Regions from separate parts of the Vibrio sp. 2130-1 genome, predicted to be linked through region 1. Evidence: predicted binding sites of a transcription regulator. Region 1 holds the regulator's gene; the other holds the start of a gene.
The links. The regulator PurR, encoded in region 1, represses purine synthesis genes. The targets are predictions, from matches to a motif close to TNANGNAAACGTTTNCNTNA.

Region 1 (15,337 bases):
GGGTTCACACGTTGGAACAGCTTCGCCATTGCTTCGGAGAAAGTAAAGCGAGTCGATTCAAACAGGTCTTTGTGCTGCTCTTGCTGTGTCGCTAGACCGTTCAGTAGCACTTCGTGACTTTCGCGGATCTTCACGTTTAGACGTACGCCCTTCACCTGACCAAACGAGATGTTCGACAGGCCTTGGTTCAGCATACGAATACGGTTTTGCTCACGCTGAATCGTCTTCTTGATGATGCTCGCTACTGACTCAGAGCTGATCGCTAAGCGATTTTCACGTTGCGTTAGCTCTTCCGTTAGACGCGCCAGCTCTACTTCCATCTCTTCGATCGCTTCTACAGGATCATCAGTACGGATGATATCCTGACGAATACGCTCACGAAGATGTTGGTAAACCGCAATGTAGAACAGAACTTTACGCTCTGGGCGAGCGTTGTCTTCTGATAGACGCAGCGCATCACGCAGGTCGTCATTGTTCGCAACCGCTAGACGCAGCGCACCCAGTGATTTATCCGACATCGAACGCAGTTCATCCGCTGACATGTAAGCCAGTTCACGCTTGTGTAGACGACGCTCAACATCGTTCTCACGCGCCAAACGAAGTACTGAACACCAGCCAGCTTTCGCAGCAACCACGAACGTACGCAGCTCAACGTATTCTTTCTGAACTTTCTTCAGACGTTTTGCCAAGCCTTTCATCTCTAGTTCAGTAGAGGTGATCGTGCGCTCGTATTCGCTCTTACGGCTGCGAGACGTGTGTAGACGCTCGTGCAATTCGTCACGACGACGCATTGCACGTTCTTCCGCACCTTCGTCTGCATTAACACCAAACTCTTGAAGTTCTTGTTTGAACTCTTGAATCGTTTCCAGTTTCGCTTGGTGTGAACTCTTCAATGATGCCAATACTTGGTTGTATTGGTTCATTTGACCTTGCGATTGCTTCAACTCTTCACGAGAGCGAGTACGCATTTGTTCAGCTTGAACCAGTTTAGCTTTTAGCTGTTCACTCAGTTCGCTGCTCTTGTTCAGTAGGTCTACTGAATCAGAGTAAGCGAAGTAGTGGCGGCGTTCAACGAGATCCGAGAGTGCAAAGATTTGCTTCTTAAGATCTTGTAGCCGCTCGTCTGCCGCTTTGTATTCTGCTTCTAGTGCATCGAATTGCTCTGGGTCAGCATCAAGCGCAGACGCAATATTCTCTAATTGCGCGACGGCTTTTGCATGGTTGCTTAAGAAGTTCTTCGCCTCTGCAAGCTGAGCGATTTTCTCTTCTAGCTCATCAAAACGCGCTTGCAATGACTCATCTTCAACAAGCACCATGTGTGACGCTAGCTTGTCCAGAGAAGACAACGCTTGCTTGCTGGTTTGAAGCTGAGAACGTTGTTGTTGCTCTTTCGCATCCAGATCCGCCAGCACGCGAGCAATTTGGTTACGCTTATCACGAATAGTTGCCAGTGCTTGTTCTGGATCGGCGTCAAAAGCAACCTGAATGTGGTTAGACACAAATAAGTTAAACGCTTGGTACAAGCGCTGCATTTTCTGAGAATCAAACGCCGCTTTTGCGTGTTTCTCTACCACTTCTTCTCGTTCGTTACGCAGCAACTCTAGACGCTGCTCACGTGCCGCACGGCCAAACAATGGGATCTCAGGCAAGCGAGAGTAACGCATTTGGCGATCGTTCATACGAACGCAAACCGCGCCCTCTAACTCTTCTGCATCGAACGAGCTGTCATCAAAGGCATCGATGTCACCTTCAATGATGTACAAGTCTTCTGGACAGTCGTCTAGCTCTACCAGTTTCTCTTCGATGCCTGACAAGTCAGAAACAACGATAGCGTGACGAGCCGGACCGTACATCGCACTGAAGTAAGGCGCGTCATCAATCGTGATGTCATCGTAGATCTCAGACAGCAATACACCGCCCAGCGTATCTGCCAAACCTTTCAGGCGAGGGTCATTTGAACCACCAGGAGAAGCAAGACGCTCAATCTCAGAGTCTAGCTGGCTACGGCGCTCAGCAAGCTTATCTTTAGCTAAAGACAACTCCCTTTCTTGTTCAAGGACAACTTGCATGTGGTTCATTACCGCATGGCGATCATCAAGCTCTTCACCGCTCTGCTCTCTCAGTTTCTCTAGCGCATCGTTCGCCGCAATCCAAGCTGGTGCTATTGCTTCAAGCTTACTGATTTCTGCCACCGCGTTTTGCTCTAGACGGCGCTGTTCACCACGCTGATCACGAACTTCTTCTTGAGCTATCTCTAGTGATTCGATTTGCGTCGCATGACGTTCACGTTCTTGTTCAAACGTAACCTCATCGGTTAGTTCAACGTGATATTGCTTTTTGTATTCAGCAACCAGTTCACATGCTTGACGCTGCTGGTTAAGGCTGCGTTCGAGATCACGGTGTTGTGCTCGCCATTGTTGTTCGTTTTGTGCAATTTGTTGTGACTCACGCGCTTTCGCAATTGCAGTTTTCGCATGCTCAGACGCGTCTTTGCGCTCAACTTGACCAACGATGCTTTGTACCAGTTTAAGCGCGGTTTCAAACTGCTCTGCCGCTGCAGAAGACATGTCCAGTTTGTGCTTAACCGATAGCAACGCATTGGTGCTTTCTGATTCTTTGCTCTTAAGCTCAGAGACAAGCGCTTGAGCCGATTCCGCCGTTAGGCTGTCATCGCCAAGTAGCTGCTTCGCTTTCTCCAGCGCTTGAACTGCTTGTTGATATTGAAGGGCGCGAGTTTGCTGAACGTCAAGAGCTTGCTGGTAATCAGCAAGTTGCGTCTTAAGGCTATCCACCTCTTCTTCTGCAACGGTAGCTTGCTCTTCAGCCATCATCACGCGTTCTTGCGCTTCTTCGACTACCATCATTTGTTCTTCAAGACGCTCGCTCAGCTCTTCAAGATCTTCTTGGTAGCGTTCGATCTTCTCTTGCTGACGCAGCGCGTTTTGCACCAGTTGCAAGTGATCAGAAGCCGCTTGGTAGTCTTGCTCTAAAGAAGATTCTGACTCGATCAGCAGTTCCAGCTCTTCTTGAACGCGGTTAAGCAGATTGTTTTGCTCAATCAAGGTCTCGCGAGAACCAAATAACTCTGAACGCAAAGACAATGTCTGTTCTAGTTTTTTACGACGCTCGTTAGCATGGCGCATATAGTCCGCTGCCACGTAGTTGGTCGACTCTGTAATCAAATGTTTGAACAAGTCACGGTCTGCTTGCGTGGTTTTGATCGCTTCTAGCGTCATGCGGTTTTCACGCAGCGCCGATTCCATATCTTGGAACGCTTTCTTCACGCCGCCGTTTTGTGGCAGAAGGTAGTCACGTAGCGAACGGGTAATCGCACTTGAGATACCACCGTAAAGCGATGCTTCGATCAGGCGGTAGAATTTAGAACGGTCACCAGAGTTACGCAGTTTCTTCGGAATCACACCGAATTCGAACATCTGCGAGTGGTAATCCACGATAGAAGAGAACGCTTTGAATTGAACGCCTTCAAATTCTGCGATTGATTCTTTTACTTCATTGATTTGACGTACACGAGCTTGAGTCGCAGATACGCTTTCAACCAAGATATCCGTTGGTTTCACATGGCTTGGAAGACCTTGGATCACAAACGGTTTGATGTCTACTTTCTTATCACGACCCGCAACTTGCTGTAGTTTTACTGCAAACAATAGGCGTTGGTTACGTGAGTTCACCACGTCTAGCGCCGCATAACATGCGCCCGGCTGTAGCTTACCGTACAAACCTTTGTCGCGAGACGATTGGCTGCTGCCCGCTTCTGTCGTGTTACGGAAGTGCAGCAGCGTTTGGTCAGGAATCAATGCGGTGATGAACGCCGCCATTGTGGTTGATTTACCTGCACCGTTACCACCTGATAGCGTGGTGACCAGACCATCGATGTCAAACGTACGGGCAAAGAAGCCGTTCCAGTTGACCATGGTCAGCGATTGGTATTTACCGCGTTCAATCATGCTCATGCTTCACCCTCTTCTGTTGTTTCTTCTTGGGCTTGGTCGTCTTGATCTTCTTCAGACAATAAGCTGCCTTGGCTTGGCTCTTTGGTGTGCACTACTGCTTCACCATCACGGATTAGACGCAGCTGCGCTTCACGCATGTCATCGCCAATACGTACATCGGCACCAAAGCGGAATACCGCTTCACTGATGCTGAATTTACCGGTTTCACCGATGTTGATGATCATGCCTAGGCGACGCAAACGACGAAGTGACGTACGTACTTTTTCAAACAGCTTTTCTTTATCAAGGTCAGAACCAGTCGCACGGTTCGTCACTAGCTTCATCAGCTTGTTTTCGTCTGCTAGAGCAAGCAGTTCGTCGTACAGCTCTTGGTTAGTAAAGATGCCTTCGTGCGCAAGACGCTCTGGGCTTAGGTAAAGGAAACACAGTACCTTCCCCACCAGCATATCCAGTTCAGAAAGAACACTACGGCCAATCAGAGACGTTGAACGAGGACGAAGGTAGAAGAAACCTTCTGGCGCTTTCACCAATTCGGTGTTGTAGCGTTGGTAGAAAGAAGAAAGCTCAAGTTCGAAATCCGACAACAACGCGTGGTTGTCTAGATCTTCACTTGAGATATGACGCCCTGCTCGAAGCATGCTGTCTAGCGCTGGGAACAGAGGGTTAGAAATTGCTTTTGCCAGATTCTCTGACATGTATTCATTAGTATCGGTCGATGACATTCGCTTGTACCTTTGCCCCAAATTCGTTGATTGCTTTCCAGTCTGGTTGAATCGCTTGGTAATCCGATTCTGAATACCCTAGACGTACAGCTTGATCGACGATAATGCGAGCTAAATCAAAATGATGAGTGTAAGGGTGCTGTGCAAGGTAATCTCGCAGTACCACACTCAAATCGATTGGTGTGCCTTGATCTTTATGCGCTTTTAGCATGTCACCAATTCGTTCAGACAACTCATCATTGACTTGTTGAAACTCTTCGTATTCTACTTCCATCGGAACTTGACCCGTGACCTCGTCATCACGCAGTACTAGGGCCTCATCACGAAGGTCGGAAAGCCTCTCCGCATCTGCATAAGTCAGATACCAAGGCGCATCGAAGTAATCTTTGACAGATTGACGCAGACGCGAGCTAAACGCACGATTCTTATCCATATCGATTGCAGTACGGATAAACTTGTGCACGTGTCGGTCGTAACCAATCCAAAGGTCGATAGCTTGCTGGCCCCAGCTTGTGATTCGGTCCAGCTTCATTTGCAGACCAAACAAGGCTTCTTCGATAAACTCCAGCTCAGGGTCACCGTAAACAATTTCTTGAATATCGAGGATCTGAGTTTGCAGTTCATCACTGGCGGCTTGCAGCGTATCTTGAAGTTCACGCAACGTGCTTGATGTTTCTGACAGAAGTGCTTCACAGTTGTTGATCGCTTCACGCCAGTCTTTGTTAAGCAGGTCAGCAATCTGTTGTTTCACTGACTGTTGCTGCTCATCCATAACACGTTGGTTGAGGTCAATTTGATCGAAAATTTCGCCTACAGAATATTTTAAAACACCGTATACGTTTTTCTTCCAGTGACCCGGTGTACCACCTTTTTGTGCTGCCTCAATCGCTTTCGCCATTTCATCCGCTACCATGGATAGCTGGATAGATAGACGCAGTTTTGAGAACTCACGATGACGCACGTAGTAGTCGGTTATTCCTATCGCTAATGGCGACAAGCGGTAAATGCTCGCTCCGTCAGTAATCTCACTGACAAAACGGCTCATAAGACGCTGCTTAACCATCTCGTTGATCGCATTGTTCGCACGAAAAGCGGAGGCTTCGCCGGTCTCATCAAATAGTCGAGTGACGATGGCAAATGCATCATGCAGTTCACCTTCACCCAGTTCTTCATCGAACCTTTCATTACTCAGTACGGCAATGGCTATCAAAAATGCCAATCGCTCTGTGGTCAGGTTCAACGAGAAATCGTGCTGCTTAACCCAGCCAACCAGCTCATCGATTGGTTGCTCTGCAGCATTGAGAGTCATCTCACTCATTGTTATTCCTGTTTATCGTTCTTTTTAGCCCACACATGAATGTAGCGGCCTAATGAGAGGTATGGCTCTTGTCGACAAAGTTGTTTTTCTAGCGCCAACACATCTTCAAACTCGTAATCACCCATGTATTCCATATTGCCTATGTAATCACTAAATGAGCGAATACCAGATTTGCCACAAATATTAAAACCTGAATTTTCTATCCACTGGTAGACTTCTTCAGGTTTTAAGCCTTTTTGCGGCTGTAGTTTAAATCTTTTTCGGTGAGGCATGCCGTCTAATATATGAGGAATGTTGCCACAAACCACGTTTTTATAGACTAAACCGTGGTGGTTGTAGAACATGACTGATGCGATGCCTCCCGGTTTTACTTGTTCTAGAACTGTTTCAAGTGCGGCCTTAGGATCAACCAGCCACTCCATCACAGCGTGGAACATAACCAGATCGACCCGTCCATCCATATGTTCACCGATGGATTGGACAGGCGAATGAATCAGGCGATACTGCTCAAGCAAACCGTTTTTTTCAATATCCTGCTTAGCCAACTGCAGCATTTCCGAAGATAGATCACATAAAGCGATTCGATGTCCGAGCTTAGCAAGCTTTTGCGACATTTGTGCCAAACCACCACCAGCGTCTAACACTTCTAGGGGTTGCTGGTCAGCATCTAATTCACTTAGAATCTGTAGAAAATCTTCCCACACAATGATTTGGCGGATCTCCCCTTTATCGGAGCCGTAAATATTTTTTGCAAATTTGTGGGCGATATCGTCGAAATTGCGGTCTTCTGTCACTTCTGCTGAGTTATCATAACGGATTGTGCCGCTATTCTGGCACAAGGAAAGCAGGAATAAAGAGGGATACCCTCATTTTTATTATCAATTGATGTTTTTTCGGACTATTTATGTATGTTTGAGCTGAAAAAAGTAGTGTCAGCCATGCTTATGCCCCTTCCGGCATTGCTGCTGATAGGCTTGTTGGGTCTTGCTCTCATTAGTTTTACTACAAAACGTAAAACTGGCTGCTTCGTTGTTCTATTCTCTTTTGTTGGCATTTTTCTTGTTGCCTTCCAACCTGTTTCAACCAAGCTTCTTATGCCGTTAGAGCGAGAGCATAAAGCCTTTTTGCCAGTTTCTGGCACCATCGACTACGTGATGGTTTTGGGGAATGGTCATGTTATCGATGACGAAATTCCACCCACCTCGCAGTTAAGCCGTGCAGCATTAATGCGCTTAACTGAGGGCATTCGTATTTTAAGAATGTATCCAGGCGCGAAATTAATCTTATCCGGCTATGCTGGCGGATCTGAAATTAGCCACGCGCGAATGATGGCGAACGTTGCCCTAGCCTTAGGTGTAGCAAAATCCGATATCATTTTATTAGAGGATGCAAAGGATACGTGGGAAGAGGCACGTCAAGCTGCTGCATTCGTTCAGCAAAAGGAGATTGTGTTAGTCACTTCTGCGAGTCACATGAGCCGTGCATTGTATGAGTTCAACGCAGCAGGCATTAAACCAATCCCAGCCCCGACCAACTTCTTAGCTATTAGCGAAATCAGTCAACCTTGGGATAAATACTCACCTAAAGCGCGTTACTTAGAACAAACAGAGCTTTATTGGCATGAGTACTTGGGCAGTATTTGGCAAAGGTTGCGTGATACTGTCGGGCAAACACCAATGGTTGAAGCAAACTAGTATTATCTTGAAGCCACAAAAAAGGAGAGCCGAAGCTCTCCTTTTTCTTTTTACGATTGAGTTATGCTCAAACTAGTCACCAGCAAACATATAGCCTTCGCCGTGTACCGTTACAAAAATCTGTGGGTTCTTAGGATCGAACTCCATTTTTGCGCGCATACGTCGAATAAGAACATCAATGGTGCGGTCATTCGGCGCATCCACTCGATGGCTGATCATGTTCAAAATACGCTCACGACTTAACACCTGGTTAGGGTAAGACGATAATGCCACCAAAAGTTCATACTCTGCTTTAGTTAGTTTTACTGGCTCACCGTTGCGGCTAAGTGCGCGACGTTGAATGTCGAATGTCCACTCCCCAAAGCGCACAATGTGCTCTTCACTGGTTTCATTCGCTTTCGAGCTGCCACTGCGCGCTGCTGAAATACGCCACAGCAAGTTTTTAACGCGAACTAACAGCTCTCTCAATTCAAAAGGTTTTGTCACATAATCGTCAGCACCCATTTCTAGGCCTACGATTTTATCAATGCTATCCGTGCGTCCTGTTACTAATATGATACCAATATCCGATTGGCTACGTAACTCACGAGTAAGCATCAGGCCGTCTTCACCAGGCAGGTTAATATCCAGCATGATCAGGTCTACATCGCCCGCTTGCAAAACTTCACGCATTTCTGCGCCACTCTCTGCTTCGCTGACTTGGTAGCCCTCATTTTGGAAATATCCCGCAAGCTTACTACGAGTTACAACATCATCTTCTACGACTAATACGTGATAGCTCATTTACACCACTTTTCTGTCTTCTTATTATCCAAGACGTATTCTATTCATAACTAGTAACATTTCTAGTCATAGATACATTAAAACGCAAGATTTAGCGTTTTTATTGATTCAAAACAAGCTTGCCCATTGCTATTAATAAACGGTCATTTTTGACCATAAAACATAACAATTATAGTTACTGCTATTCATTTTAATTGATTACACTTAGGGGATATCCCTAATTGACTTTGTGATGCATGACTTGAAGCATCATTCAGGAGCCCAAAATGCAAGAAGTGAAAGCTTTTAATGAAAAACGCGCTGAAATTTACTGGTGGTTTTCGAGCTTGTTCGCAAAAGAACTAACAGAGAAAGAATTGGAAGCCTATCACAGTGTTGAAATTCGCAGTTTTCTCGCAGGTTTAGGTGAAAATGAGTCGCTGAAACCAGCTGTTGATAGCCTAGTTGATGCATTGAATCGGTTACAAGATCGTGAAGATGCACAACTAGAGCTTGCAGCTGACTTTTGTGAACTGTTTTTGAAGACAGAAAAATACGGCGCTCTTCCTTACGCATCCATGTACATTGGTGAATCAGGTTTACTGAATGACAAGCCAGCTGAGGAAATGGAAAAGTTGATGGCTGAATTTGGCGTTCAAGTAGACGAAAAACTAAAGGAACCTGCGGATCACTTAGCCGTTGAGCTCGACTTTCTCGGGAACATGATTATCCGCTCAAACGAGCTTGAACAAGAAAAACACATGGAAGAAGCCTTCGTTAAACAAAACGACTTTATCCAGCAACAATTGATGTCTTGGTTACCTCAGTTTTCAGACAAATGTAAAAAATTCGACGAATTTGGATTTTACTCGAGTGTCGCGAAACTATTAGTTGCATTTTGTAAACTAGACAGCGCCTACCTTCTTGGTGAATAATTGCCGCCTATTTTTAGGGAGCCTGCCTATCGGGCTTCCTGTATGCCTGAAAGTGACCAATTGTAAGTAACTTGGGTATAATATTCGTTTGCCTTAACTTAGCGCAAAGACGCTTGGTTATTTAGCAGTCAAAATGTGACTTCAAATACACAAATCTCTTGCTGAAAACATTGCTAGTCAGTCCACATAGGGCTAAAATGTGAGCGCAAACGATTAAATATGATTTATATGTAAACCGCTGAAATATAGCGGTTTTTGTGTTTTCTTAACAGGTTGATGGCAATTTCTCATCAGATAGAAAAAAGATAAAATTCATCGACCGATGCTGCTACGCACCCTTTTGTCGCACTTGGATCAACCGCTGCCGAGACACTTAGCGCCAATTTTAGATTGCTAGGTGTGAAACCATTAGAGCATCAGGTACATCCAATACGACATATTTCAGTAGCTCGATACAGGACACCATTTATGGCCACGATAAAAGACGTTGCTCGCTTAGCCGGCGTTTCCACTACGACAGTTTCGCACGTTATCAATAAAACGCGTTTCGTTGCAGAAGCAACGCAAGAAAAAGTAATGAAAGCCGTTGACGAGCTGAATTACGCGCCAAGTGCCGTTGCACGCAGCCTAAAATGCAACTCAACTCGTACGATTGGCATGTTAGTAACTCAATCAACTAACCTATTTTTCTCAGAAGTGATTGATGGCGTTGAGAGCTACTGTTACCGCCAAGGCTATACTCTGATTTTATGTAACACAGGCGGGATTTACGAAAAACAACGCGATTACATTCGTATGCTGGCTGAAAAGCGCGTTGATGGCATCCTAGTGATGTGTTCTGACTTAACCGAAGAACTAAAAGAGATGCTTGACCGTCATGCGGACATTCCTAAAGTGGTCATGGATTGGGGCCCAGAGAGCTCACAAGCAGACAAGATCATGGATAACTCAGAAGAAGGTGGCTACATTGCAACCAAACATCTGATTGACAATGGTCATACGGATATCGCTTGTCTAAGCGGTCATTTTGAAAAGCTTGCTTGCCAAGAGCGCATTGCAGGTTTCCGTCGCGCAATGAGCGAAGCGAACCTAGCTGTAAATGAAGACTGGATCCTTGAAGGTAACTTTGAATGTGATACGGCCGTATTAGTTGCAGATAAAATTACCGCAATGGACAAGCGCCCGACGGCGGTATTCTGTTTTAACGACACAATGGCTCTAGGCGTAATGAGCCGCTTGCAACAAAACGGGATCAAAATTCCTGAAGATATTTCAGTGATCGGCTACGACAACATCGAGCTTGCAGAATACTTCTCTCCACCGCTAACGACTATCCACCAGCCTAAACGTCGTGTTGGTAAAAATGCATTCGAAATTCTACTTGAGCGTATCAAAGATAAAGAACACGAAAAACGAATTTTCGAAATGCAACCTGAGCTTGTAATTCGAAATACTGTGAAAAAAATGAACTAAATTTCACTGTATTTAACCGTGTTAAATAAGCGCTCTACAGGGGCGCTTATTTTTTTGGAAAAATTAAGCAATCTCTAATACTTCACCCCGCTCTAATAACAATTGACTAACGTTAACTCCCTGTTTTATATAAATGTAATATATATTAAGAACTCCTTTTCAAAGGCCAATTTGCACCTTTCCATATGCAAAATAGAGCATTCAATCTATCATTTTTATTGAACTAAAATCACACTTTTAACGCTAAACCGTGATGTTAATTCAATATAAGAAGTATGCTCATTGTGTCACGCACAGGGCAAACCATTCGAAAGAGTGGGACGCAAAGCCTCCGGCCTGAACCATATTACGATATGGAAGGTAGCGGGGTTACCGATGGCAAGTGTGTAAGCAATGACTTTACTCTGTAATGACATTGTTTTTACGCATGTTTGCTACTCTCTCGGACCTGACTTTTGGTGGCGTAATATTAATTACACCGAGATAACAAAACATGGATAAACCGATACTCAAAGACTCTATGAAGCTATTTGAGGCACTTGGTAATATCAAGTCGCGCTCAATGTTTGGTGGCTTCGGACTATTCGCTGATGAAACAATGTTTGCACTAGTGGTAAACAATCAGCTTCATATCAGAGCAGACCAAAAAACTTCATCTGACTTCGAGCAACAAGGGCTAAAGCCTTACGTTTATAAAAAACGTGGCTTCCCAGTCGTTACAAAGTACTACGCTATTTCCAGCGATTTATGGGAATCAAGCGAACGCTTAATCGAAGTAGCGAATCAATCATTGAAAAAGGCAAAGCTTGAGAAAGAACAGCAAGCAAGTACAAAGCCTAACCGTTTGAAAGATTTGCCTAACTTACGACTGGCTACCGAGCGCATGCTAAAAAAAGCCGGCATCGAATCCGTAGAGAAGCTTGAAGAGGAAGGTGCGCTTAACGCCTATAAAGCGATAAGAGATACGCACTCTGCAACCGTCAACATTGAGTTGCTATGGGCACTAGAAGGTGCTATCAACGGCACTCATTGGAGTGTGGTACCTCAAGCTCGCCGAGATGAGTTGATGAACGGCCTCCAATAAAAGTCGGCCTAAAAACTATCTTGTAAAACCGCAGTCTAATCTGCGGTTTTTTTGTGAAATTTTTTCGGTTTTCCTACTGTCTTATTACATATATCCCAAATTGGAATCAAAATTATGAATAAGAAACTGATTTTAGGTCTCATCCTACTAGCGGCTATCGTCTTTTTAGGTATTAACTTTGGCCAGTATTTAACCTTAGAGAATGCAAAAGCCCAACAAGAAGCACTAACTACATACATCGATCAGAATTTTGTATTCTCGGCTGCGATTTACTTTTTTACCTACATTGCAATTACCGCTTTTTCTATCCCAGGAGCGGCAGTAGTCACCTTACTTGGTGCAGCCTTATTTGGTTTTTGGACAAGCTTGCTACTGGTTTCTTTCGCTAGCACTATGGGGGCAACACTGGCCTTCTTGAGCAGCCGATACTTATTGCGTGACTGGGTACAAAACAAATTCGGAAATAAACTCAACGCAATTAATCAAGGTGTCGAAAAAGACGGAGCTTTTTATCTATTTTCCTTGCGTCTAATCCCTGTATTCCCCTTCTTTCTAATCAACTTACTGATGGGCTTAACGCCGATGTCTGTAGGTAGATTTTATCTCACTAGCCAAATAGGTATGCTGCCAGGCACAGCTGTATATCTGAATGCAGGTACTCAATTAGCAACAATTGAAAGCCTATCGGGCATTGTTTCACCCGCAGTATTAGCGTCTTTTGCGCTATTGGGACTATTTCCAATCATCACTAAATGGGTTATGAATAAAGTAAGGCCGACACCAAGTCAGCAAAATTCGTAATTGGTGAAGTGGGTATTTTGATGAAAATATTTATCGCTAAAAACCCAGCAGAAGCACACATTGTATGTGAGCTGCTTAAAGTGGAACAAATTTACTGTGAAGTTCGTGGAGAAGGTATTTTCGGCTTAAAAGGAGAACTGCCGTTTGGTGATGATACCGATCCTTATGTGTGGCTTTTTGACACTGCACAAAAGATGAAAGCTGAAGAAATAGTAAAAGCATATCGAAAACAATCCGATAGGCATGAGTATCAAGATTGGCAATGCCCAAAATGTCATGAAATAAACGAAGGGCAATTTGGTGCATGTTGGCAATGTGGATATCAACTAGGAGAGTTATAGCGGCTCTCCTATTCAGTGGATGCACTCAGTTTTAAGCACATACAGCTTGCTGTTTAATAAACTCGATGGAGTGTTGATTGAAGTCTTCTGGACGCTCTACATTGCATACATGACCACAATTCGGGATTTCTCGTAGAATGCTGAGCTTATGTGCTGCAACCATTTCTTTGACAGGTTTAATAAACATGTAATCCCTGTCGCCCATTAAGTAGAGAGTCGGAATGGGTAACTCTCGATCTTTAAAATATTTCATTAACGGATTTACATCAGCAGCAAGAATAAACCAACGTTTAAATTCTTTTTGGCAAAGCTTCTTGGCTTCGCGAATAAAAAGGTGGCGAGATTCTCGTTGGCTTCTTTGAGGCATAACAATATAAGCGAACAGTTTGTAGAGCCACATGTACGGTAGGATATGCTTACAAAAATTACCTAATTTCACCAATATCTGAGAACGAGTGTTAAGCCTTGTGACAGCACCGCCGAGCACCATCGAACGTACGCGCTCTGATGACAATTCAGCAAGGTTTCGAACAATAATAGTACCAAGCGACATACCGACAAAATGAGCGGATTGGATCTTTAAATGGTCCAATACTTTCAAAATATCTTGGGTAACTTCCGTAAAGGTATAACGGCTAGCAATGAGCTCTTTAAGTAACTGATTTGACTTTCCATGACCTCTTAAATCGATCAGCAATAAGTTAAAGTGTTGCTTGTAAGCTTTAATTTGCTTGAACCAGATAGAAGAGCTACCACCAGCACCGTGCACAAATACAACCCACTCATGACTAGTAGGGTGCAAATAGGTTTTATGAAAAAGTAGCGGCTGGGTCATATTGAGTATCAAAAAGATCGTGCTATTGAGTAAAAAGCCATCCTACCACACTCCCCTTACTCAAGATAATAAAGGCACCTCATTCGGTGCCTTTCGTTACAATTTTAAGTCAAACTAACGCTGAGTGGTAAAGCTGCAAATAAGATTCTGCGGCCTTTTGCCAACAAAAGTCTTGTTGCATCGCGTGCAACTGTACTTTATTCACTTCAGGCTCGTTTTGAGCGTAGAGCAACAGTGCCCTTAGCATCGTTAACAACAATGCCTGCGGTGTCGGTTCGAAAAAAACAAACCCCGTTGCTTCAGATGGGTTTACATCATAATCGCTAACGCTGTCCTTTAAGCCACCAACACCGCGTACTATCGGTAATGTCCCATAAGCCATACTATAGATTTGGTTTAAGCCACATGGTTCAAACTCAGAAGGCATCAAGAAGAAATCAGAACCAGCTTCAACGATATGCGCAAGTTCATTGTCATACGCTTCTACAAAGGCAAATTTGCTAGAAAACTGCGCGGCAACCTCTCGTAACTGAGCGGCAAGAACAGGGTCTCCGGTCCCAACGACAACTAGCTGAACATCGTGCTTCAAAAAATCGGCCAAAGCAGGCAACAAGTAATGAACGCCTTTCTGCTGGGTCAACCGACAAACCATACCGAACATAGCTACATTTTTTTCGGGCAAATTTAGTCGTTGTTGTAATGCTTTTTTACAAGCTTTCTTCCCTTGCGACATACTTTGCTGGTCGGCGCAGTAATTAACCGGCAAGTAGGTATCAGTTTCCGGATTCCAAGCGCTGTAATCACAACCATTCAAGATGCCGACTAAGTCCTGCGCACGTTGCTGAAACTCCCAAGCCATGCCGTGACTGCCAAGCTCTGTTTTTAGTTCCTCTGCGTACGTAGGGCTAACCGCGTTTATCTTATCTGCATTCATTACACCAGCTTTAAGCATCGTAATATGCGTTGCACTCACCGCAGCATCGGGAACGTTTCTACAATGAAACTCTGGCAAACACTGCACGTCTTCATAACTAAATACGCCTTTAAAGACCGCATTGTGAATTGAAATGACGCTTTTAGTATGAGCAAAAAACGGATCATTGCCATACCTGTGCTTGAGCAAAAATGGAACAAGACCTGTGTGCCAATCGTTCGCGTGTATGATATTAGGTTGAAAGGCGAGCTTGGGTAACATATCGAGACATGCTGCACTAAAAAACGCAAAGCGCTCGCCGTTATCAGTATACGCTTGGTTGTTCTCCGCATACATTGATGGTCGATTGAAATACGGCGGACAATCAATCAGGTAAACAGGATTTTGACCTAACATGAGCCGCAAAACTCGATACTCCGTATGCGGCCATGATGTTAATTCTGTTTCTAATACAACTTCTGCGTCTG
Region 2 (15,337 bases), on a different contig from region 1:
TTGATTGCGGTAGTGTAGAAGGCTACATTGAAGCTACAAATTACTGCTACGAGAACCTTTATAAGAAAGATTCCAGTGCGGAGCTCGCGAAAAAGCCAACCGTGAAAATTGCTGAGCCAGCGTAAATCGGAACTTCCTATTAGGTACTCCGACGGTACAACACAAACAAAAAGGGATGCATGATGCATCCCTTTGTTATTTTTACTCTCAGTAAAAACGAGATTAAGCTTTTGCTTTTGCCGCTGCTTTAGCGATTGCCGCGAAGCTTTTCGCGTCTAGAGAAGCACCGCCAACTAGAGCGCCGTCGATGTCTGGTTGTGAGAAGTAAGCTTCAGCGTTTTCTGGTTTAACAGAGCCACCGTATTGGATGATTACTTGTGCTGCAACTGCTTCGTCTTTCGCTGCGATTAGTGCGCGGATAGAAGCGTGGATGCGTTGTGCATCTTCAGCAGTTGCTGCTTTACCAGTACCGATAGCCCAGATTGGTTCGTAAGCGATGATTGCGCCGTTTAGAGCTTCAACACCGTAAGTGTCGATAACTGCGTTGATTTGACGTGCACATACTGCTTCAGTTTCGCCAGCTTCGTTTTGCGCTTCAGATTCACCGATACAGAAAACAGGTGTTAGACCGTTTTCTTTTAGGAAATTGAATTTCTTAGCGATGAACTCGTCAGATTCGTTGTGGTATTCACGACGCTCTGAGTGACCGATGATGATGTGAGTAGCACCGAAATCTTTCAGCATTTCTGGAGACATATCGCCAGTGAACGCACCGCTGTTGTTTAGGTCAGTGTTTTGAGCACCCAGGATGATCTTGTTACCGCCTTCAGCGATTACGCGCTCTGCTAGGTCGATGTAAAGTGCTGGTGGAGCGACTGCTACGTCAACACCTTCAACGCCTTCAAGTTCAGCGTTAAGACCAGTTAGCAGCTCAGTTACCATTGCTTTGCTGCCGTTTAGTTTCCAGTTACCCATCACTACAGGACGACGCATAGGAATATCTCCCTTATCTTTAATGTAAATAGTCAATTAATGTAAAAAAATCTATGTAGGAATATAACAGAATAATGTGAACAGATCATGATTGGCGTCATGTCTTGTCCGGCTTTCTTTGTTGATTCGACCAAGCATCGATCCTGTTATTTTTGTCAAAAGCAACCGATTGGTGATCGCGTAGACAGAATGATAGTTCATTCCTCGGAAATTGCTGCTGAGATTGGTATTACTACGCGCTGGAATTAATTGTTGTAGAAAGGAATCGAAATGCCAAATCTCGTTTTAGAGTATTCAAACTCGGTGGAAGAACGCGTCAATGTTCAGGGGTTGCTGGAGGATTTACATAAAACGGCGTTAGAAAGTGGCCTTTTTGAACTCGCGTCAGTGAAATCTAGAACGCTCCGGTGCCACAATTGGTTGATAGGAGAGGAGGGTGATAGCCTCGACTTTATCCATATCAACTTTGATTTGTTATCTGGCCGTTCCCAAGAGCAGAAGCGAGAACTGTCACGAGCCTTGATGGCGACACTTCAAGAGCAAGCTAGTCACGTGCACAGTTTAACGGTCAATATCCGAGATATGGATATAGATAGCTTCCAAAAGGTAGTGAACTAGGTTGCGCTGAATTGCCCGAGAATAGCGAGGGGTTATTGTTACGAATTCTCAGCCTGGCTCTGCTTATTGTAAGGTCGTTGTGGGCACCCAAGCTATCGGTGTCCTTTCCAAACTATATCGACTCGGCTAATCTATAACCTTTCTACTTTGGGGTAAAATTTGATGTCGACTAAAGAGTTACTGTTTTCTTTTCAAGGACGTATAAACCGTAAAACCTACTGGATTTGGAACGTCATTTACTATGTGTCCATTCTAGGCTTTGGTGCCGGTATCAGCCAACTGCTTCCTACTCTCTCCTATGTGCTTCTTCCTATTTTCTTGGTGGTTCTGTTGATCCCTGATTTGGCGATCACCACCAAGCGTTGGCACGACCGCAACAAATCGATCTATTGGCTAGCACTGAATATTCCGTTGATTATCGGACGAATTGCCACGCCAATGACCAGCCCTGCCGCGCAAGAGCCGTCGACCCCACAGATGTTCGTTGCTTCCATTTCTCTGATTTGTGGTTTATGGATTCTAATTGAATGTGGTTTCTTAAAGGGAACATCAGGACCAAATCAATATGGCCCTGAGCCGGAGTAATTGCTTCAAGTATCGTGCGTGCTGAAAGTAGATTCTTAGTCTCGCTAAGGCTCGCTAGAATGACGAGCTCTTTTTATTTAGAGGCTCTTAAAGTCATCGTCATTCTGAACAACGAGGGACGAGTGTGATTCAGAATCTATCGTCCGCTTGAGCCCTGGTTAAGCTGTGTGTGAAAGAGTAGGAGTTTGCTGTTACCAGATCCTTAGTCTCGCTGAGGCTCGCTAGAATGACGAGCTCTTTTTATTTAGAGGCTGATAAAGTCATCGTTATTCTGAACAGAGAGGTGCGAGTGTGGTTCAGAATCTATCATCCGATTGTACGGTGGTTTAGGTGAACGGGAAAGAATAGGAGCTTGCTGTTACGAGATTTTTAGTCTCGTTAAGGCTCGCTAGAATGACGAACTCTTTTGATTTAGAAACTGTTAAAGCCATCGTCATTCTGAACAGCGAGGAACGAGGTGACTCAGAATCTATCATCCGGCTGAGCAGTGGTTAGCTGAGCGGGAAAGAATAGGAGCTTGCTGATACCAGATTCTTAGTTTCGCTGCGGCTCGCTAGAATGACGGACTCTTTTGATCTAGAGGCTCTTAAAGTCATCGTCATTCTGAACAACGAGGAACGAGTGTTGTTCAGAATCTATCGTCCGATTGCGCAGTGGCCAAGGTGAGTGCGAAAGAATAGGAGCTTGCTGTTATGAGATTCTTAGTCTCGCCAAGGCTCGCTAGAATGACGCTCCCCTTTGGTTTAGAGGTTGTTAAAGTCATCGTCATTCTGAACAGCGAGGGACGAGTGTGATTCAGAATCTACGTACAGAGCGCTCCGAGTTCGAAATAAACTGACTGAGCTTGCGAATTACAATGGAAAAGTAACAGCGAATAATGAAGGAGAATGAATCATCGATAAGACACCTTGCGTTTATATCCTAACGTCAAATAACAACGCCGTTCTCTACATAGGTGTTACCAGTCAGCTGCCCCAAAGAATATGGCAACATAAAAATGGAGTAGTGGAAGGATTTACTAAGAAATACAACGTTCATAAGCTCGTTTACTTTGAGTTATTCGACGATATGGCTAATGCTATAAACCGAGAAAAGCAGCTCAAGCAGTGGAAGCGTGAGTGGAAGTTAGCCTTGGTAAGAGAAACGAACCCTAACTTTCTCGATCTATCTACTGAGTATCAGTAAAAATCATCCCTATCTTTAAACGCATTTAAGCTAACCACATCCGCTTTTTGTGTCGGTGCCGCTTCCCCTTCTAGCGCTGCTTTGAACTTTACGACCTGTTTTTGCAACTCGTTCATCAATACCACATTGGTGTGATGAGGGTTTTTACACGTGCTGATGACTCTATCAATATGGCTTTGTTGAGCCCACAATCTTTCTTTCATATCTTCTGATGCGCTTTCGATCATCTCTTTCGCCATCTCATGACGAAATTGCTCAAAAGCTTCTGGGTCTCGCTCTGCCATTAGAACCATTTCATCGAATGGAGGAAGCGTTTGGGACGGGATATGACGTAGAGTAGACATCGATGCTCTCCAAATCCTTATGGAAATTGCCTTTAGTTACTAAAAGCCTACACCACTAGAAAGAGGAGAGAGGATGAATTCTTCAGCCGTCTCACTTATAAGAGAAGCTTTCAAGCTGGAGATTGAATAAGTGCGGCATGTCGATGTTTGGTTGTGGTGGTTACTGCAGTTGTTGGATGCGGTAAACGCAGCGTCTTTGGCCGCTAATGATGTGTTCGGTACGCTCTACTTTGGTGTCATGTCCAAGTAAAGACTGAAAGACACTCAGTTCTGATTGGCACAAGCTTGGGCAGCGAGTTGCGGCTTTACAAATCGGACAGTGATTTTCGATTAAAATAAATCCGTTCTCATCTTTCTCGAGTTCAGCCATATAGCCTTCTTGCTCTCTTAATGTGACGAGTGTTTCTAGTTTGCTTTGCAGAGAGTCGCATTGCTCAAGGTGCTGACGATAACTTTGTAACGTGAGTTTTTCCCTCTCTGATGTGACTTTTTCCAGTCCATCTTTGCCAAAGATATGTTCGACAGCTTCTATAAACTGAATGGTCAACTCACCGTGACGGTCAGCAAATTGCTCATGACCCTTTTGAGTGAGAGACCAATGACGAGCAGGGCGACCAACTTTTACTTTTACGTCATGGATAGAAAGAATGCCATCATCTTCTAAACTTTGCAGGTGCTGACGAGCCCCCATGGTTGTCATACCTAGCTCAGAAGAGAGTTGTTTTGCAGTGACGGAGCCATCACGCTTAACGATTTGCAATATCCTATCTACGGTCTTCATATACCCACCATTTATACGTCAGTACATATTATGCGCGATAGGGTTAGTAAAGAAAAGTGTTGACTTAATTTGAGTGTGGATTTGTAGGGGCTATGTTCATATGAGCCAAGATATGTCGTCATTCTGAACAACGAGGAACGAGGTGATTCAGAATCTATCTTTTGGTTGAGTAGTGGTTAAGGTGACCAGGCAAGAATAGGAGCTTGTTACTACTAGATTCTTAGTCTCGCTGGGGCTCGCTAGAATGACGAATTCTTTTGATTTAGGGCTAATTAAAACCACCGTCATTCTGAACAACGAGGAACGAGAGTGATTCAGAATCTATCTTTTGGTTGAGTAGTGGTTAAGGTGACCAGGCAAGAACAGGAGCTTGTTACTACTAGATTCTTAGTCTCGCTGGGGCTCGCTAGAATGACGAATTTTTTGATTTAGGGCTAATTAAAGTCACCGTCATTCAGAACAACGAGGAACGAGAGTGATTCAGAATCTATCTTTTGGTTGAGCAGCGGTTAAGGCGAGCAGGACAGAATAGGAGTTTGCTGTTACCAGATTCTTAGTCTCGCTGGAGCTCGCTAGAATGACGAGCTCTTTTGATTTAGAGCTTATTAAAGTCAACGTCATTCTGAACAACGAGGAACGAGTGTGATTCAGAATCTATTGCCCGTTGTGCGGAAAGAAAGGCTCAAACTCAGATTGAGCGAGAGCCTCGAGAAATGCTTAAAGAATAATATCACGCACTTCTGGATCTTTACGATCTAGGTAGTGAGTCGACTTAATGCGACGAATAGTACGGCATCGACCACGCACGAGCAGCGTTTCTGTGGTTGCGATATTGCCTTGGCGAGAGATGCCTTCTAGCAAGTCACCTTTAGTAATGCCTGTTGCTGAAAATACCACATTGTCGCTACGAGCCATGTCTTCCATTTTGAGGACAACATTCGCTTTTACGCCCATTTCATCGCAGCGTTTTAGTTCATCTGCGCCGTAAATGCGGTTTTCTTCAGTATCGCCTTTTACCTCATGACGAGGAAGCAGGCGACCGTGCATGTCACCATCTAGCGCTCGAATTACCGCTGCTGATACAACCCCTTCTGGCGCACCGCCAATACAGTACATCATGTCCACTTCACTGTCTGGCATACAAGTTAGAATAGAGGCAGCCACGTCACCATCAGGCACCGCAAAGACACGCACGCCCATTGCTTGCATTTCTGCAATAACGTTATCGTGGCGAGGTTTTGCAAGGGTAATAACGACTAGGGTATCAAGTGGCTTGTTCAGGGCTTTTGCTACGTTCTCTAGGTTTTCTTTTAACGGCTTTTCTAAGTCAATTACGCCTTTTGCACCAGGGCCAACAACCAGTTTTTCCATGTACATATCTGGCGCTTTAAGAAAGCTGCCTTTCTCACCTGCGGCAAGTACGGCTAGTGCGTTCGATTGTCCCATTGCCGTCATACGCGTCCCTTCAATCGGGTCGACAGCGATATCCACTTCATCACCACCAATACCAACTTGCTCTCCAATGTACAGCATTGGCGCATCATCGATTTCACCTTCACCAATGACAATTTCACCACTGATATCTGTTTTGTTCAGTAGCGTGCGCATAACTTCAACAGCTGCGCCATCGGCTGCATTTTTATCGCCACGGCCAAGCCATTTGTAACCAGCCAGAGCTGCACCTTCAGTCACACGGGAAAATGCCATTGCTAAATCGCGTTTCATGATGTCTCCAAGTAAGCAAGAGGGAAGAAGAATTTGCGCGGCGATTCTATCACAAGGTCGAGTAAACGTTTGCCTTTTTGCGAGGCTTTTACTTTATCTAACTTGAATTTGATCAATACTTAGGGCGATTTTCAGAGTAGCGGGACGCAAAATCCTTGCTCAAAAATGCTTCGGCGACAAGAAAAGTCAGCGTTTAGTGAGATTGCGCTGATTTTTTGACCGAATGATGCAAAATATCGAATATAGTGAGTGTTTCTCATCGCGACGCTGAGTAGAATGAACCTTATATAGGTTAGGTGTGCATCAATCTCGCACATCGTCCCAACGGAATAACATAGGTAGGCCAAGATGTCTTTTGAAGTACTAGAACAACTAGAATCTAAAATTCAAACTGCAGTTGACACAATCACTCTTCTTCAGATGGAAGTCGAAGAGCTGAAAGAAGATAAAGCTAAACTTGCGGAAGAAGCTAACGAGCTTCGCTCTCAACGTGAAGAGCTAGAGCAAAAAGCACAACAAGCACAGCAAGAGCACGCACAATGGCAAGAGCGCATTCGTGCACTACTTGGCAAAATGGACGAAGTGGAATAATTCAGCTTCTTCATTCCAAATTAAAAACACCCGCGCTAAGCGGGTGTTTGTGTTTTAGGGAAGTAGAAAATGTTAAGACAAGGCTAGGCGCTGATAGCTAAGAGAAGACCCTATAACTTAGACACCTAAGACTCGCTATGCTTCTTCATCCAACTCTAAATCAATATTCAATGGTTCAGGCGACAGGATAATTCCGGTGCTATCAGCATAAATGTAATCTTCTGGAAGGAAGCTAACGCCGCCAAAGTTGACTGGTACATCCAATTCGCCAATACCCTGACTGGTCGCTCCAACAGGAATAGAAGCGAGGGCTTGAATGCCTAAGTTCATATCTTCAAGTTCATCTACTTCACGAACACAGCCGTAAACGACAATGCCTTCCCACTCGTTTTCTTCCGCAATGGTTGCGATTTCTGCATCGATAAGGGCTTTACGTAGGGAACCGCCACCGTCAATTAACAAAACGCGACCAAGTCCATCTTGCTCTAATGTCTCGCGGATCAACGAATTATCTTCAAAACACTTGATGGTGGTGATTTGCCCGGCAAATGAAGCGCGACCGCCAAAGTTACTGAACATTGGTTCAACCACATCTACCTGATCGAGGTAGATATCACAGAGTGCTGAGGTATTGTATTCCATAGCGTACCTTTCTAAACAGAAATTGGTTGTCTTTGAGTATATCTAGGCATTAAGTCAATGCAATGACAATCCTTTTTTAACTTACTAGAGTTTGAGCTACCACAATTGTTGCAAACAAAACGTTGGTGACTAGAGAGCATTTCACGATGACTGGCATCATTGGTGCTATTTGAGCAGGCTTTTGTGTATGCCAAACCGCTTTACCATGATCGGCCACGAAATAAATACTAAGTAAGAATGGCAAGCTAATCCAAACGGGTTTGTCTTGAATTAACAAGTAAGCCGCAAAGGCAAGGATAGCTCCGCCAAGTAAAATAAAGTGGTACTGTTTGGCTTTACGTTGACCTAAGCGTACCGCCACCGTGCGTTTACCACACTCTCGGTCGTTCTCTATATCACGCATATTGTTGATATTGAGGACTGCAACGGCGAGTAAACCGCAGCCTAAAGCAGGTAAGAATAGCGTGGTGTCTACGTGACCAGTATGCAAGAAGTAGGTACCGGATACGCCGAGTAAACCAAAAAACAAGAATACTGATATATCGCCAAGCCCCACGTAACCGTATGGTTTGCTACCCATGGTATAAGCAATGGCGGCGAGAATGGCCAAAATTCCCAGCCCGATAAAAGTAACAATGCTTTCCAGTGAACTTAGTGAATAGAAAACTAACACCAAGCCTGAGATTGCGGTCAGAACGATGTTAAAGATAATCGCTTGTTTCATCTGTTTAGCACTTACCGCGCCAGACTGCATCGCTCGTAATGGGCCGAGGCGTTTGTCATTATCTGTACCTTGAACGGCATCGCCATAGTCGTTTGCCAGGTTGGACAGAATTTGCAGCAATGTCGCGGTTACGAAAGCCATGATGGCAATCGTCAGTGAGAAATGACCCGCCGAGTAGGCGAGCACGCTACCTGTTAAGATAGAGACCAATGCCAGAGGTAATGTTTTTGGACGAGCGGCTTCAAGCCAGATCTGTAGAGATTGTTTCATGGAAATTTCGTGCTAGTAACCAATGTGCCCAGTATAAGCACAAAGAGGCAGATACGCTATTGACCTAAAACAACTCAACTAGAAGTCAAAGGGTTATTCAGAATCTATCATCCGGTTGTGCAGTGGTGAAGGTGAGTGGGAAAGAAAGGCGTTTGCTGTTAGCAGATTCTTAGTCTCGCTTGAGCTCGCTAGAATGACGAGATCTTTTTTGATTTAGGTATTGTCAAAGTCACCGTCATTCTGAACAACGAGTGTGATTCAGAATCGATCATCCGATTGTGCGGTGGTTAAGGTGAGTGGGGAAGAATAGGCGTCTGCTGTTGCCAGATTCTTAGTCTTGCTTAAGCTCGCTAGAATGCGAGATCTTTTGATTTAGGTGTTGTCAAAGTCACCGTCATTCTGAACAACGAGTGTGATTCAGAATCGATCATCCGATTGTGCGGTGGTGAAGGGGAGTGGGAAAGAATAGGCGTCTGCTGTTACCAGATTCTTAGTCTCGCTTGAGCTCGCTAGAATGACCAGGTCTTTTGATTTAGATGTTGTCTAAGTCACCGTCATTCTGAACAGCGAGGAACGAGGTGATTCAGAATCTATCGTCCCGGTTGTGCGGTGGTGAAGGTGAGTTGGAAAGAATAGGCGTCTGCTGTTACCAGATTCTTAGTCTTGCTTAAGCTCGCTAGAATGCGAGATCTTTTGATTTAGGTGTTGTCACAGTAACCGTCATTCTGAACAGCGAGGAACGAGGTGATTCAGAATCTATCGTCCCGGTTGTGCGGTGGTGAAGGTGAGTGTGAAAGAATAGGCGTCTGCTGTTACTAGATTCTTAGTCTCGCTTGAGCTCGCTAGAATGACGAGATCTTTTTGATTTAGGTGTTGTCACAGTAACCGTCATTCTGAACAGCGAGGAACGAGGTGATTCAGAATCTATCGTCCCAATAGTGCCGTGGTTAAGGTGAGTTGGAAAGAATAGGCGTCTGCTGTTAGCAGATTCTTAGTCTCACTTGAGCTCGCTAGAATGACGAGAACTTTTGATTTAGGTGTTGTCACAGTGGCCGTCATTCTATACAAAAAGCCCAGAAACAAGGTTCTGGGCTTTGGTAAAATAGATTGCGATTAAAGAATAAAGCGGCTTAGATCTTCATTTTCAATCGTGTCGCCTAGGCGCGCTTTCACGTAAGCGGAATCAATAACGAATTTAGCGCCAGATTGCTCCGCTGCATCGTAAGAGATTTCATCCATCAAGCGTTCCATTACGGTGTGTAAGCGACGAGCACCGATGTTTTCTGTGCTTTCGTTGACCGTCCATGCCGCTTCCGCGATTTGCGTGATGCCGTCTTCTGTGAATTCGATGTCCACATCTTCCGTTTTCATCAACGCAACGTACTGCTCTGTTAGAGAGGCTTTTGGTTCTGTCAGAATGCGTTTGAAGTCGTTGCTGCTTAGTGCTTCTAGCTCAACACGAATTGGTAGACGACCTTGCAATTCTGGGATCAAGTCAGATGGTTTTGCCACTTGGAATGCACCAGATGCAACAAACAGAATGTGGTCTGTTTTTACCATGCCGTGCTTGGTTGATACCGTGCTGCCTTCAATCAATGGAAGTAGGTCGCGCTGAACACCTTCGCGTGAAACGTCTGGGCCTGAGCTCTCGCCGCGTTTACAGATCTTGTCGATCTCATCGATAAATACGATGCCGTTGTTTTCAACGTTGAAAATCGCTGCTTCTTTTAGCTCTTCTTGGTTTACCAGTTTCGCCGCTTCTTCTTCCGCTAACGCTTTCATTGCGTCTTTGATTTTCAGCTTACGTTTTTTCTTAGTGTCGCCTGCCAGGTTTTGGAACATGCCTTGCAGCTGGTTAGTCATCTCTTCCATACCAGGAGGCGCCATGATCTCTACGCCCATCTGCGGTGCGGCTACGTCGATTTCAATTTCTTTATCGTCTAGTTGGCCTTCACGCAGTTTCTTACGGAAGATCTGGCGAGTGTGAGAAGACTCTTCCGTTTGCTCTGCTTGACCCCAACTATCACGTGCTGGTGGCAGTAGCGCATCAAGAATGCGTTCTTCTGCTTGCTCTTCTGCGCGGAATTTCACTTTCTCCATTGCTTGTTGATGCGTCATTTTCACAGCGACATCGGTTAGGTCACGGATGATGGTTTCAACTTCTTTACCAACGTAACCCACTTCGGTGAATTTTGTCGCTTCAACTTTGATGAAAGGGGCATTTGCCAGTTTTGCGAGGCGTCGTGCGATTTCAGTCTTACCAACACCAGTAGGGCCAATCATCAAGATGTTTTTTGGCGTCACTTCGGCACGCAAGCTTTCTTCAAGCTGCATGCGGCGCCAGCGGTTACGAAGTGCAATCGCAACCGAACGTTTGGCTTTTTCTTGACCGATAATGTGGCGGTTCAATTCATGAACGATTTCGCGAGGCGTCATTTCAGACATATTCTTTCCTTACTTCGTTACGATTACGCGGTTGGTTTTTCAGGCTCTACTGTTGAGTCTAGCTCTTCTACCGTGTGGTGATGGTTAGTGAAGACACAAATGTCACCCGCGATATTGAGAGCTTTTTCCGCGATCTCACGAGCATCTAGATCTGTGTTTTCTAGTAGGGCGGTTGCGGCAGCTTGTGCGTAAGCACCACCAGAGCCAATCGCAATCAGGTCGTGTTCTGGCTGTACGACATCACCATTACCGGTAATGATTAACGATGCGGTTTCGTCGGCAACGGCAAGTAAGGCTTCGAGCTTGCGCAAAGCACGATCGCTACGCCAGTCTTTGGCTAGCTCAACTGCCGCTTTGGTTAGGTGACCTTGGTGCATTTGCAGTTTGCTTTCGAAGCGCTCAAAAAGGGTGAAGGCATCCGCAGTACCGCCGGCAAAGCCCGCTAGTACTTGGTTGTTGTATAGGCGGCGAACTTTGCGCGCATTACCTTTCATTACGGTATTGCCTAGAGATACTTGGCCATCACCCGCGATGACGACTTTATTATTTCGACGTACAGATACAATGGTAGTCACAGTCGACCTCTTGATTATTTCTCTTTGGATTTAATTCAGTATATGGGGGAGGAGAAATGGGGATTCAAGGGGGCAAAAAGAAAGGCCCTAGGATCTTAGCTCCTAGGGCCTGAGTTTAAAGATTTTCTTTCCAAATCGCACACGGCTCGATTTTCGCGCGTTGCAGTTTATGGCGGTCACGTTCTGCATCACGTTTGAACTTATACGGACCTAGCACCACGCGATACCATGAACTGCCTTCTTTCTTACGAATCTTGCTCGACATCCCTTGGAACGCGATTGCAAGCTTGCGCTCTTCCGCTTGTGCCTGAGTTTTGTACGCGCCACACTGCATGATGTAAGGAATTTTAGAAACTTCAATTTCTTTAGCCACAACTTCAACTTCACGTTTCGGTAGTGACTCAACATATTCCCATTTTTCTTCTGGTGGTGGCGGCAAGTCTTTTTTCGGCTTTGGTTTGCTGACAGTGGTTGTTGGCTGCTTCACGACTGGTTGTTTAGGTTCTGGGTCGCTACTCAAAAGGTAAAGACCATAGCCAAAACCGCCCACGAGCAAGATAGCGAGCAGGCCACTGCGCCAAGGTTTTTTTCTTCTCGGCGGCTGTTTTTTTGTCGACTTTTTTGGGGCGCCTCGCCCCCGTCTTACATAATCTCTATTTGCCACGGTTATTTCTGGTCATCAAGGATTCTTGCAAATATGTTAATCCAGAACGAGTTGAGAAAACACCCTATTGATAGAATCTTGATAGCTAAAGCGCGACAACGTCCGAGTGTAGGAGTGTGTTTCCGTTCTCGCTTATGTTTATTCGGGGATATACAAAAAGCAGGAGGGGTAAATAAAAAGCGGCGCCTTGGCACCGCTTTGGGGATGAATACCTAATCTTTAGGTTAAGGGCGCTGTGGTGGCGCTGCACTTCCACGAATGACGAGATTAGTTTCAAGCAGACGCGAGCCTGAATGCACGTCGTGGCCTTTTAACATCTCGAGCATCATTAGCATCGCTTGTCGACCAATCTCATAGCGAGGTTGAGAGATGGTGGTCAACGGTGGATCGCAGTACTGAGCGAAGTTAATGTCATCAAAGCCCACAACAGAGAGATCTTGCGGTACTCGTAAGCCAAGCTTTTTCGCTTCTTGAATTGCGCCGATGGCCATTGTGTCACAGTGACAGAAAATAGCCGTTGGTGGTTCTGGCAATTCGAGCAGTTTACGAACGGCTTTTGCTCCGCCATCAAAAGAGAACTCAGTAATGACACTATATTGTGGATCTTTATTGATGCCGGCACGGCGCAGGGCTTGTTGGTAGCCTTGCTGGCGGAACTGACACAATATTGCTGTATCTGGTCCAGAGATTTGAGCAATGCGTTTATGACCTAATTGAGTCAAGTAATTCACCGCTTCAAATGCTGAGGTCAGGTTATCAATATGTACTGTCGGAAGCTCGAGCTCTGGCGCAAATTCACACGCCATTACCATCGGAGGTAAGTTCTTTTGCTCTGGCTTACTGACATCGAATGGTAGATCTGTACCAAGCAGTAGCATTCCATCTGCCTGCTTAGTAAATACGAGGTTTACGAAAGAGCTTTCGCGTTTCTTCTGTTGTCCGCTATCGCCCAGCAGGACTAGATAGCCATGTTCCATGGCTGCATCTTCAATACCGCGAATAATTTCAGAAAAATAAGGATCACAGATGTCGGGAACGATAGTAACAATGGTTTTTGATTCGTTTCTACGTAAGTTACGCGCTAATGAGTTTGGAGAATAACCCGCTTCAAGTACGGCATCTTCTACTCTCTTTCGTGTAGAAGAAGAGACTTTCTCTGGATTCATTAAGGCTCGAGATACCGTAGCCGTAGACACTCCCGCAAGCTGGGCAACATCCTTCATTGTCGCCATAGTTTTTAACCTCTCATTTATTTTTTGCCAAGATGACGTTATTCCGGTTTGAAATCAGAGTAATCAAACCGAGTTAGAGCTGTGTTTGCTCTTCGCTCAGTTCGTGTTAACGAGTGGGAAAATGGATTCTTCACCGCGATATCAATTTGTGGGAATAGTCATTGTTTTAATCTAAGCCTGTGCAAACAAGTCACTTTAGACTTTTCTAATTTGGATAGTCTATTCATTTCTAAAGTGAAAGTTACGGTCTGTTTAACAAAAACTGTAATCTTGGTGTGATTCTGGTCACATTAAATGGTAATTCATTACATAGTTAAACGTTTGCTAGCTGAGATCTTGTGGTTCTATGTCTAAATTCCAGCGTACTTTCTTAGCATTTGGCAACAACTCAATAGCAGGTTTGGCACTGGTTAATAACTTTTGCATCAATGAACGATGCTGAGTTTGCAGTAATAGTTGCCAACGGTATTTACCAGCCCGCTTGGCCAAAGGTGAAGGAGTAGGGCCTAACACCATGCAGGAATCATCGAACAGAGGGTGTGACTCTAACGTAAAGCGAACCTGACGCAGGAAGTCTTCAACTACCTCACTTTGGTTCGCCTCTGCTTTAAACAGAGTCAAGAAACTATAAGGCGGAAGCTGAGCCAATTTGCGTTCTTCCAGAGCAGTCATAGCAAAGTGGCGATAGTTTTTTTGAAGCAGGGCCTGCAGCAAGCTGTGCTCAGGATGGTGGGTTTGTAGGATAACCTCGCCAGGTTTACTTGCGCGGCCGGCACGACCTGCGACTTGAATAAACAACTGCGCTAGTCGCTCGGAAGCGCGGAAGTCACTACTATAGAGAGAGCCATCAACATCCAAAAGAGCAACGAGCGTTACATTTGGAAAATGGTGCCCCTTAGCCAGCATTTGGGTGCCAATCAGAATTTGATGTTCACCTTTACGAATCGATTCAAGGGCATCTTCCAAACTACCTTTGCGACGTGTGCTGTCTCTGTCGATGCGAATGGCGTTGTATTCTGGAAATAACTGAGCCAATTGTTGTTCGAGTTGTTCCGTTCCTACGCCGACGGTAACCAATTGGGTTGAACCACACCCCTGACATTGATGAATCACCGGTTGTTGTGAGCCGCAGTGATGGCAGCGTATTTCGTTGCTGTAATGGTGGAACGTATAGTACGCATCACAGCGTTTACATTCTGCAATCCAACCGCATTCATGGCACATCAAAGCGGGCGAAAAGCCTCGACGGTTAAGAAACAACATTACTTGATTGCCCGCTTTTAAATGCTTGCGCATCTCGGCAATCAGTTGGGCAGATAAGCCACTTTCTAAATACTGACCTTTTACATCTAACACTTTATTAGTGGTTGGCACGGCAGAGCCAGCTCGTTGGGTTAGTGTTAAATGGTGATATTTGCCTGACAAGGCATTGTGCAATGTCTCCAGTGCAGGTGTGGCTGAGCCCAGAACAATCGGAACTTGTTCTTTATGAGCGCGCATGACAGCAACATCGCGTGCATGATAACGCAAGCTATCTTGCTGTTTGTAAGAGGTGTCATGTTCCTCGTCCACAATGATAATCCCGAGATCAGCAAAAGGCGCGAGTAGGGCAGAGCGTGTGCCGATAATGATTCCGGCCGCTTTGTCGCGTGCAGAAAGCCACGCATTCAGACGCTCCGTCTCGTTTAACCCGGAGTGGATGACGTCAACTGGCACATTAAAACGGCGTTTAAAGCGGTTGATGGTTTGGGGCGTTAAGCCAATCTCTGGTACTAAAACCAAGGCTTGTTTCCCTTGCTCTAAAACTGGCTTGATAAGGTTGAGGTACACTTCTGTCTTACCTGAGCCCGTGACGCCTTCTAATAAATAGGAGGCAAAACCTGTTTGGCTATTTACACTCGCAATAGCCAGCGCTTGTTCGTGGTTGAGCTTTGGCTTTTCGACGTCGCATTCAACGTGCTGT

Region 2: a site for PurR is predicted at 6,289-6,308, ahead of glpX (class II fructose-bisphosphatase). Genes of this name have one in related genera too.

Annotation. Positions count from the first base shown of each region.
Region 1 covers NZ_JAWOUT010000002.1:92,076-107,412, reverse strand. Annotated here, with positions in the region: gene mukB (chromosome partition protein MukB) at 1-3,965, opposite strand, end outside; gene mukE (chromosome partition protein MukE) at 3,968-4,693, opposite strand; gene mukF (chromosome partition protein MukF) at 4,674-6,011, opposite strand; gene cmoM (tRNA uridine 5-oxyacetic acid(34) methyltransferase CmoM) at 6,014-6,805, opposite strand; gene elyC (envelope biogenesis factor ElyC) at 6,920-7,705, shown strand; gene torR (two-component system response regulator TorR) at 7,778-8,488, opposite strand; gene torD (molecular chaperone TorD) at 8,755-9,402, shown strand; gene purR (HTH-type transcriptional repressor PurR) at 9,871-10,875, shown strand; cyclic di-GMP riboswitch class I at 11,163-11,252, shown strand; gene R7Q09_RS03000 (TfoX/Sxy family DNA transformation protein) at 11,369-11,959, shown strand; gene R7Q09_RS02995 (TVP38/TMEM64 family protein) at 12,074-12,760, shown strand; gene R7Q09_RS02990 (DUF2007 domain-containing protein) at 12,781-13,101, shown strand; gene R7Q09_RS02985 (alpha/beta fold hydrolase) at 13,133-13,936, opposite strand; gene glgA (glycogen synthase GlgA) at 14,046-15,337, opposite strand, start outside.
Region 2 covers NZ_JAWOUT010000006.1:215,597-230,933, forward strand. Annotated here, with positions in the region: gene galU (UTP--glucose-1-phosphate uridylyltransferase GalU) at 1-125, shown strand, start outside; gene tpiA (triose-phosphate isomerase) at 223-993, opposite strand; gene R7Q09_RS11280 (5-carboxymethyl-2-hydroxymuconate Delta-isomerase) at 1,264-1,611, shown strand; gene R7Q09_RS11285 (DUF805 domain-containing protein) at 1,774-2,196, shown strand; gene R7Q09_RS11290 (GIY-YIG nuclease family protein) at 3,115-3,381, shown strand; gene R7Q09_RS11295 (DUF3135 domain-containing protein) at 3,375-3,725, opposite strand; gene R7Q09_RS11300 (helix-turn-helix transcriptional regulator) at 3,886-4,506, opposite strand; gene glpX (class II fructose-bisphosphatase) at 5,224-6,231, opposite strand; gene zapB (cell division protein ZapB) at 6,580-6,822, shown strand; gene rraA (ribonuclease E activity regulator RraA) at 6,958-7,464, opposite strand; gene R7Q09_RS11320 (1,4-dihydroxy-2-naphthoate polyprenyltransferase) at 7,541-8,458, opposite strand; gene hslU (HslU--HslV peptidase ATPase subunit) at 9,572-10,903, opposite strand; gene hslV (ATP-dependent protease subunit HslV) at 10,927-11,478, opposite strand; gene ftsN (cell division protein FtsN) at 11,594-12,142, opposite strand; gene cytR (DNA-binding transcriptional regulator CytR) at 12,367-13,395, opposite strand; gene priA (primosomal protein N') at 13,699-15,337, opposite strand, start outside.